One region of the Paraburkholderia sp. BL6669N2 genome, then DNA from elsewhere that is predicted to be linked to it. Evidence: predicted binding sites of a transcription regulator. Region 1 holds the regulator's gene; each other region holds the start of a gene.
The links. The regulator HrcA, encoded in region 1, represses chaperone genes, less so after heat shock. The targets are predictions, from matches to a motif close to TTAGCACTCNNNNNNNNNGAGTGCTAA.

Region 1 (3,277 bases):
CGTCAGTTCGAGCGCCTGCATCAACAGCGCGCCGGTCTGCTGGCATTGCTCGTGGTACGGGTCGCCGAGATCCAGCGTGCGCTTGGGCACCCCGTGGAAACTCAGCACCAGCTTGTCGCCCGCCGCGAAATCCGGCCGGCCATGCTGATGCCAGTAGTGATGCACCTGGGCGGCAAGCGCCGCAATGTAGGCCGGATGATCGGCGTACTGGCGCACCGTGCGAATTTCCGGCTGATTGCGCATGCGCTTGAGCGCCGAAAAGGCGTCGTCGAACGCGGTGGCGGTGGTCGAGGACGAGTACTGCGGATACATGGGCATCAACAGCACGCGCTCGGCGCCCGCCAGCTTGAGCTGGTTCAGCATGGCCGGGATACCCGGCGTGCCATACCGCATCGCGTAATCGACCAGCACGGTGTAGTCATTCAATTGCAACAGATGGCGCAGGCCTTCCACCTGCTTTTCCGTGTGAACGCGCAGCGGCGAGCCCTCCGGCATCCACACCGCAGCGTATTTCTTGGCGGAGGCGACGCCCCGAATCGGCAAAATCAGCAACCGCAGGATGATCTGCCAGAGCAGCGCCGGAATTTCGACTACGCGCGGATCGGACAGAAACTGCGCGAGATAGCGGCGTACCGCGCGCGGCGTCGGCGCGTCGGGCGTGCCGAGATTGATCAGCAGCACGGCGACACGGTGTGACGTAGCGTTTTGTGAGGGCCGCTCGAGGTCGAAGCGCATAGGCAGCAAAGCACCGGTGTTGGCGGAGAGTCAGTTCAGGTGGGATTCATTATAGCGGCGCGGTTCACGCACCAGTCCGCCGGACACCCCTGGCCATTCGGCCAATTGGCAAGCCGCGCGCCGTCACGCATTATTTGCAGCAGGAGCAGCAGCCAGACGCGGCTGCGGCCAGGAGTCGAAGCCGTCTACTGCTGGCTGAGGGTCAGCGAAAGCAGGCGCGCGGTGATATCCACAATCGGGATCACGCGGTTGTAGGCCATGCGGGTCGGCCCGATCACGCCGAGCGTGCCGACGATCTTGCCGTTCACCTCGTACGGCGCGGTGACTACGCTCATTTCCTCGATCGGTACGAGATTCGACTCGCCGCCGATGAAAATCTGCACGCCCGCCGCGTGACTCGACACGTCGAGCAACTGAAGGAGACTGGTTTTTTGATCGAACACATCGAACAGCTTGCGCAAGCGCGCCATGTCCGACGAAAGGTCGGCCACTTCGAGCAGATTGCGCTCGCCGGAAATCAGCACGGTTTCGCCCGTGTCCGATTCGTCCGTGCTGGCCGTGACGGCGGCGTGCATGAGGGTGGTCATGTCGCCGCGCAGTTCGTCGATTTCTTCGCGCAGACGGCGCCGCACGTCGTCGAACGAAAGGCCCGCGAAGTGTGCGTTGATGTAGTTGGAGGCTTCGACCAGTTGCGAGGGCGAGAAGTCGCGCTGAGTCGCCATGATGCGGTTCTGCACGTCGCCTTCCGGCGTCACGATGATCAGCAGAATGCGCTTGTCCGACAAACGCATGAACTCGATCTGCTTGAACACGTGGCTGCGCCGCGGCGTGAGCACCACCCCGGCGAACTGCGACAGGTTGGACAGCACGCTGGCCGCCGCCGCAACGATTTTCTGCGGCTCGCCTGCCTGCAGCGTAGTCTTGACCGTACGCGTCACGGCTTCTTCGTCCGCGGCGGACTCCACGGTGAGCATGGTGTCCACGAACAGCCGGTAACCGCGCGGTGTGGGAATGCGGCCCGCGGAAGTATGCGGACTGATCACGAGCCCCAGGTCCTCGAGGTCGGACATCACGTTGCGGATCGTCGCGGGACTCAGTTCGAGGCCCGAATAGCGCGACAACGTGCGCGAGCCGACCGGCTGACCTTCGGCGATGTAGCGCTCGATCAGCGTTTTGAGGAGGGTTTGTGCGCGAGGATCTAGCATGAGGGAAAATTTTAGCTCAATGGCACGACTACCGCGAGCGCTAGGGGCGCTCATCCCTGACGAACGCGCCGCCGTTTGCCAAAGCGGCGCTCTGCCTCCGGTCCGGCCTGCGAGCCGGCGTTCCGCCCGGCGCTTTGCCGACCGCCTTGCGAGCCACCTTCTGGGCGGCCCGGCTGCCGGCACCCCGCCGCACTTTAACCGGCGCACGTGTCATCAAGGCTTCACCATTCTAACGACAATCGCGAGATGTGCTGACAGCCCGCGCGCGCCGGCCCGCTACCGGGTCTGTCTGCGGTTCTTTTCAGGCCCTACCTATGGTGTAATGCCGGCATGCAAGTGACCAGCCAGTTCAAGACCGTCGCGCTCGTCGGGCGCAACAACACGCCGGGCATCGCCGAGCCGTTGACCGCGCTCGCCTCGTGCATCGCGAAGCGCGGCTTCGAGATCGTATTCGAAGCCGACACCGCCGCCGAGATCGGCGTGACCGACTATCCGGCGCTGCGTCCCGCCGAGATCGGCGCGCGCGCCGACGTTGCGGTCGTGCTGGGCGGCGACGGCACCATGCTCGGCATCGGCCGCCAGCTGGCGCCGTACCGCACGCCGTTGATCGGCATCAACCACGGGCGGCTCGGCTTCATTACCGACATCCCGATCTCCGACATGCGCGAGATCGTGCCGCAAATGCTGTCGGGCAATTTCGAGCGCGAAGAACGTGTGCTGCTCGAAGCGCGCATCATGCGCGGCGGCAATCCAATCTATCACGCGCTCGCTTTCAACGACGTGGTGGTCAACCGCAGCGGCTTCTCGGGCATGGCGGAGCTGCATGTCTCGGTGGACGGCCGCTTCATGTACAACCAGCGCTCGGACGGCCTGATCGTGGCCACGCCCACCGGTTCGACCGCTTATGCGCTGTCGTCGCAAGGGCCGATTCTGCATCCGCAATTGCAAGGTATCGTGCTGGTGCCGATCGCGCCGCACGCGCTGTCGAACCGGCCGATCGTGCTGCCGGACGACTCGAAGGTGAGCATCCAGATCGTTTCCGGGCGCGAAGTGAACGTCAATTTCGACATGCAGTCGTTCACCTCGCTCGAATTGGGCGACACGATCGAAGTGCGCCGCTCGCGTCATACGGTGCCGATGCTGCATCCGGTCGGCTACAGCTTCTTCACCACGTTGCGCAAGAAGCTGCACTGGAACGAATACCCGTCGCACGAAGAAGATCCCAAGCCCTGAGCGGCAAGAAATCCGGAACGCGAACGCCGCCGCGGCCGAAACCCGAACATCAAGCTCACCAGACGACCTCCATGCTTCGCCACCTCTCGATACGCGACTTCGTC
Region 2 (3,277 bases), 210 kb from region 1:
CGCGTCAATCGGAGCGGCCCGCTCACAAGGCGCCGCCGGCTCGACAGAATGAGCTCACAAGGCTCACTCGATTGCGCAACGCGTGGCCTGCCAGGCAATCAGGCGCCAACGGCCGTCTTCCTGCATATGAATCGCCGTGTAGGCGATCGGAAACAGCAGCGCCCCGTTGTTCGCCTCCATTTCGATCAGCGCGCGACCGGTTACCACGCAGATCTCGCGCCCGACCGGCAGCACCTCTTGCGACTGAATCTCGATCTGCCGATAGCGGCGGCGGCCCGTAGTAATCCCGTCGATGAACTGCCGTTTGGTTTCCCGCTTGCCGTTCGTGTGAACGTAGCTCACGTTGTCCGCGAGCAGGGCGTCGAGCGAGGGCCCGTCGCCGTCGACCATCGCCCGAAAGCGCTCTCGCTCGAGTTCGCGAACCGCTTCGATAATCTTTGCTGCCATCGCTCAGCCCCTTGCACCGGTGAGCCAACGTGGCCACGGTTGTCAGAAGTTGTATTGCAGATATAGCTGGTGGAAATTTATACCAGGATTCGGCTCTTTGATACCGCCGTTGGAAACATGCTGGAAGCGATAGCCCGCCTGGTACTGCTGGTGGCTGCCGAACTGCACGCCCGCGCCGGCTGTTGGCGCAAATTGGAACGCCGTGGCATAGGTGTAGTCAGAAGAGATGCGGGCATGCGTAAGAAGTCGCACACCAACACCCGCTTCCACGAAGGGACGGATCGAGCCCGTGCCGCGAATGAAGCGGATAAACGGCGTGACGCCGAATTCGCCGATATTGCGGTGCTCGTCACTTTCATCGGTATGCCACCAGGCCACGTGCGCTTCGCCGATCAGCGCGAAGTGCCAGTCGCCAATTTGCCACCAGGTCAGATTGGGGTCCCACACCACCCCAAGGTCGAGCTTCCGGACGTGATGGTCGCCAAGACCGCCTGCAACCTGCACGCCCCACTGATCTGCCGAGGCCAAACCTGAAGCCCCTAAAATCAACGATCCGGCGAAGATTTTTAGAGTCAGACCACGCAAAGCATTCTTTTTGTTGTTCATCTAACACCCGGGTTCCGTGGAACGCTGAACAATCTGTAACTGTTTTGCGTATTCTAAGGTGAATCTCAATTTAGCGGATCGTATGAAGAAAGCTGACTTTCCGCAATTAGTCACTTCAAATTTGGCAAAAATCAGGTCTTTATAACGATGCAGGCAGTCTGTTAGGTAAATTCTACGTCTAGCACAGAGCCGGCCGAAGCGGTGTACCATGGCTATTGATTCGTAATTTCAATAGGAATTTGTGGAACTTGGATGCCCCTACGCCCTCTAAGTATTAGCACTCGGCAAATCAGAGTGCTAACATCCAACGCTGGAGTCGTTACCTGAATAAGCTTTTGTCTGATTCCAAAGGAGTTTCCTACGTGAGCCATGCAATGACCCTTCCGAGTACTTTGAGCCCGTCGTCGGCTAAGGCCGCTTCGGCAGGTGCACTGGCGCTCTCGCATTCCTCGCTGCTGCCCGGTCAACTGGGCAATATCGACGCCTACATCCAGGCCGTAAATCGGATTCCGATGCTGACGCCGGCGGAAGAACGCCAGTTCGCCACCGAATTTCGCGAGCAGGACAACCTCGAGTCCGCGCGCCGTCTCGTCCTGTCGCACTTGCGGCTGGTCGTGTCGATCGCGCGCAACTATCTGGGCTATGGACTGCCGCACGCCGACCTGATCCAGGAAGGCAATATCGGCCTGATGAAGGCCGTGAAGCGCTTCGATCCGGAGCAGAACGTGCGCCTCGTGTCGTACGCCATGCACTGGATCAAGGCTGAGATCCACGAATACATTCTGCGCAACTGGCGGATGGTGAAGGTCGCCACCACCAAGGCGCAGCGCAAACTGTTCTTCAACCTGCGCAGCCACAAGCAAGGGCTGGGCGCGTTCACGCCGGACCAGATCGACGATCTGGCCAAAGAGTTGAACGTGAAGCGCGAAGAAGTCTCCGAAATGGAAACGCGTCTGTCCGGCGGCGATATTGCGCTGGAAGGCCAGGTCGAAGACGGTGAAGAAGCGTACGCGCCGATCGCCTATCTGGCTGACTCGCATAGCGAACCGACCGCCGTGCTGGCTTCGCGTCAGCGCGACAAGCTGCAAAGCGACGGTATTGCGAGCGCGCTGGACGCACTTGACGCCCGCAGCCGCCGCATCATCGAGGCACGTTGGCTGAAGGTGGAAGACGACGGGTCGGGCGGCTCCACGCTGCACGAACTGGCCGACGAATTCGGCGTGTCCGCCGAACGTATTCGCCAGATCGAGGCGAGCGCTATGAAGAAGATGCGCGGCGCGCTCACCGAATACGCTTAACGCTTGAAAATTGTCAGCATGCCGGTTCGTCCGGCGCGCGGCAGCAAAGCTGCCAAGCCCCGCCCTCGCAAGACGGCGGGGCTTTTTTTCGCCCACGCCGCGGCTTGTTCGCGCACGCCCGCCTTCGCTCAAGAACATCCACAAGCGACATGCGTTTCTTGACGTATCACAAACCAGATAGCAATACTGGTTGAACGGGGCAAGTCTCGCGACCCAATGCCGCAGTTCCGAACTGTTGCGCGCGAGGTTCTACTCCTAGAATCGGGATGCACTCGCCCGACCGCTGACGCGGTCTGGCGCCAGCCGGATTCGCCGGTGTGAAGTTGCCTTCTACCGATCATGACCACAGCCCTCAATCGCAGCACCACCCGCCGCCGGAGCCTGCGCCAACGGTTCCATGGCTGGGTGCGCGGTCCGACGTTGGCGCGGGATATCGCCATCGTCCTCGCCATCAAATTCGTACTGCTGATGGCGCTCAAGTACACGTTCTTCAATCATCCGCAGGCGGAGCACATGTCGCTGCCGCCTGAGCAAGTCGCGCAGGCGCTGCTGTCCGTGCCTGCCTCGCATCCGTCCCAAGGTGATCCACATGCCCGTTAGCGAAGTCGTAGAACTGTCGCGCCTCCAGTTCGCCATCACCGCGCTTTACCACTTTCTGTTCGTCCCGCTCACGCTCGGCCTGTCCTGGCTGCTTGTCATCATGGAGTCGGTCTATGTGATGACCGGCAAGCAGATCTACAAAGACATGACCCAGTTCTGGGGCAAGCTGTTCGGCATCAATTTTGCGATGGGCGTGACCACCGGTCTCACGCTGGAATTTCAGTTCGGCACCAACTGGTCTTACTACTCGCACTATGTCGGCGACATTTTCGGCGTGCCGCTCGCGGTCGAAGGCCTGATGGCTTTCTTTCTCGAGTCGACCTTCG
Region 3 (3,277 bases), 170 kb from region 1:
TAGCGCCCTTCAGGCCGGCGATTGCCGTACGTGCACGGATCAGCGCGACGCCGCCGCCAGCCACGATGCCTTCTTCCACAGCTGCGCGCGTTGCGTGCAGTGCGTCTTCGACACGTGCCTTCTTTTCCTTCATTTCGACTTCGGTCGCAGCGCCGACCTTGATCACCGCAACACCGCCTGCCAGCTTGGCAACGCGCTCTTGCAGCTTTTCACGGTCGTAGTCCGACGTTGCTTCTTCGATTTGCGTGCGAACCTGCTTCACACGTGCTTCGATGGTGGCTGCTTCGCCAGCGCCGTCGATGATCGTGGTGTTTTCCTTGCCCACTTCGATACGCTTCGCTTGACCCAGTTCAGCCAGCGTTGCCTTTTCGAGCGTCAGGCCGGTTTCTTCAGCGATGACCTGACCGCCGGTCAGGATCGCGATGTCTTCCAGCATGGCCTTACGACGATCGCCGAAGCCCGGAGCCTTGACAGCAACAGTCTTCAGGATGCCGCGGATGTTGTTCACCACCAGCGTAGCCAGCGCTTCGCCTTCGACATCTTCCGCGATGATCAGCAGCGGACGGCCAGCCTTGGCGACCTGTTCCAGTACCGGCAGCAGATCACGGATGTTCGACACCTTCTTGTCGTGCAGCAGCACGAACGGGTTTTCGAGCACGGCGACTTGCTTGTCCGGGTTGTTGATGAAGTACGGCGACAGGTAGCCGCGGTCGAATTGCATACCTTCGACCACGTCCAGCTCGTCTTGCAGCGACTTGCCGTCTTCAACCGTGATGACGCCTTCCTTGCCGACCTTGTCCATTGCTTCAGCGATACGATCGCCGATCGACGAGTCGCTGTTTGCCGAAATCGCGCCGACTTGTGCGATTTCCTTGTTGGTCGTGCACGGCTTGCTGATCTTGCGCAGTTCTTCGATCGCGGCCGTCACAGCCTTGTCGATACCGCGCTTCAGGTCCATCGGGTTCATGCCCGATGCAACGTACTTCATGCCTTCGCGGACGATCGACTGAGCCAGGACCGTTGCGGTCGTGGTGCCGTCACCTGCGTTGTCGCTGGTCTTGGAAGCCACTTCCTTGACCATTTGCGCGCCCATGTTCTGGAGCTTGTCCTTCAGTTCGATCTCTTTCGCGACCGACACACCGTCCTTCGTGACCGTCGGGCCGCCGAAGCTGCGTTCCAGGACAACGTTGCGACCCTTCGGGCCCAGCGTGACCTTCACAGCGTTCGCGAGGATATTCACGCCTTCAACCATCTTGGCACGGGCGGAATCACCGAATACGACGTCTTTAGCTGCCATCTTCTAACTCCTTGAATTCTTTAAGATACGACCGGGAAAAGCAGCGACTCGTCGCTTACTTCTGCACCACGGCCATGATGTCTTCTTCGCGCATCACGAGCAGTTCGTTGCCGTCGACCTTAACGGTCTGGCCTGCGTATTTACCGAACAGAACGCGGTCACCCACCTTCACGTCGAGCGCGATTGCCGCGCCCTTGTCGTCACGCTTGCCCGGGCCGACTGCCAGAATTTCGCCTTGATCCGGCTTTTCTGCTGCGGCTTCGGGGATCACGATGCCCGACGCGGTCTTGGTTTCTTGATCCAGACGTTTGACGATCACGCGATCATGCAAAGGACGAAGGTTCATACATACTCCTCTCTTGATTGAGACTGAAGAACGCTGAGAAAACCCGGCTGGCGGAGCCAACCGGCGATGTTGTTAGCACTCTCGTGCAGCGAGTGCTAATTATATGGACGGGTGGTGACAAATTCAAGAAGGGATGGTGCGGTTATCAAGATTCGTGTCGAGATTCGCTTAAGTTTGAACTTTGTCCGCTTAGGTTTGAACTCGCGACTTGCGTCCGCACACCGCTAGGGCTCGCACTTCCCATAAAAAACAACGAGTTAGAACCTGAGCCGCCGTATGCACGGGTTGTGCACGCTGCTACGAAACCTAGCCGTTTCTGACGAAGCCGCCTCGCAAAACCTAGTGGTCAACATTCGTTCGAGGGTAAACCCCCAGAAAGGATCGCCCCCTTCCGCCATGGTCTGGGAATTCGAAAAACACCGTGCGGCCCGCGACCCTATCGCTCTCGTCGTGCAACCGCTCTGGATTCAGATGCTCGATCAATCCACCACTTGGCCATGCGATAACGACGGCGTAAAGGAATCGCTGTACAAGCCCGCTTCACTACCTCTTCCATAGCGGCTTCAAACGATTCACCAGCATCACGCTTCCCCGTTGAGCTGGGCAAACTCACTGTTGCCACAAGTTCAGACAGCTGGGAAAGATTGTGGCCGCGCCTTTCATTCATGTGCGTCACCAGTTCGTCATCGCTCGATGGCAGAATCTCGAGGCCGAAATTGAGAGGTCGGTCGAGCAGTAAAACGCGTGGCCGTTCCGGAGACCGTCAATGATTGATCCCTTGAGGAGTCAATCCGTGAGTCGGCTTCGTACATCGCGGCCGTTGACAGACAACGCTCTTGGCTTTTCCCAGAGCGGACATTGAATCACTTGTCGCCAGTCGAATTGTTGACGAAGAATTTCTGACTAAACATACTCTCCCGCGTTTTCAACGGAGAGCCCAGTGACGAGTGTTCACATCGACGTACTACCGCGGGAAATTTCAACGGCACGCCTGAAACTTGTGCCGGCATGTGAGCAGTTCACGCATGAGTTGCGGGAATACGCCATTGAAAATCGCGCTCACCTACAGCCTTGGGAACCGCTTCGAGACGAAAGCTTCTTCGACGCTGAATCCGTTTGCCAACGGCTGTCGACAATGGCGCATAACAACAGCTCGGGAGTCGCGGTGCATCTCCTTCTCATTCCGTTGGGAACCGGCGAAATAGTCGGTGATTGCAACTTCACGAACATCGTGCGCGGGCCCTTTCAGGCATGTCATCTTGGATTTTCGCTTGCAAAGCGGTTTGAAGGGCAAGGCCTCATGCGCGAAGCATTGACGTCTGCCATTACTTATATCTTTGACGAAATTGGGTTGCACAGAATAATGGCGAATTTTAGGCCCGAAAATTTTCGTAGTGAACAACTATTAAAACGGCTCGGGTTTGAGCGTGAAGGCTTGGCTCGATCCTATCTAAGGATCAATGGGGTATGGGCCGACCACGTGCTCACATCGCTAATCAACCAAATTCCAGAACGTTAAACAGTCTTGCAGCCTTCGCTCCGACCTTTCGATTTCCGCAGGCTTAGAGCACGCGGTGCGGTCAGGGGTCCCGGTCGCCGGCTCACGCGTTCGGAACATCCGCCAAGGTCCGAAT

Region 2: the regulator HrcA is predicted to act here: its motif matches at 1,328-1,354, upstream of rpoH (RNA polymerase sigma factor RpoH).
Region 3: the regulator HrcA is predicted to act here: its motif matches at 1,716-1,742, upstream of groES (co-chaperone GroES).

What each region holds. Positions count from the first base shown of each region.
Region 1 is NZ_QUNA01000001.1:4,210,934-4,214,210, reverse strand. It holds gene hemH (ferrochelatase) at 1-735, opposite strand, end outside; gene hrcA (heat-inducible transcriptional repressor HrcA) at 921-1,940, opposite strand; gene B0G80_RS19145 (NAD kinase) at 2,271-3,173, shown strand; gene recN (DNA repair protein RecN) at 3,245-3,277, shown strand, end outside.
Region 2 is NZ_QUNA01000001.1:3,997,764-4,001,040, reverse strand. It holds gene B0G80_RS18255 (nuclear transport factor 2 family protein) at 64-447, opposite strand; gene B0G80_RS18250 (acyloxyacyl hydrolase) at 490-1,053, opposite strand; gene rpoH (RNA polymerase sigma factor RpoH) at 1,416-2,351, shown strand; gene cydP (cytochrome oxidase putative small subunit CydP) at 2,691-2,951, shown strand; gene B0G80_RS18235 (cytochrome ubiquinol oxidase subunit I) at 2,941-3,277, shown strand, end outside.
Region 3 is NZ_QUNA01000001.1:4,379,342-4,382,618, reverse strand. It holds gene groL (chaperonin GroEL) at 1-1,297, opposite strand, end outside; gene groES (co-chaperone GroES) at 1,353-1,643, opposite strand; gene B0G80_RS19860 (GNAT family N-acetyltransferase) at 2,584-3,162, shown strand; gene B0G80_RS19855 (GNAT family N-acetyltransferase) at 3,245-3,277, opposite strand, start outside.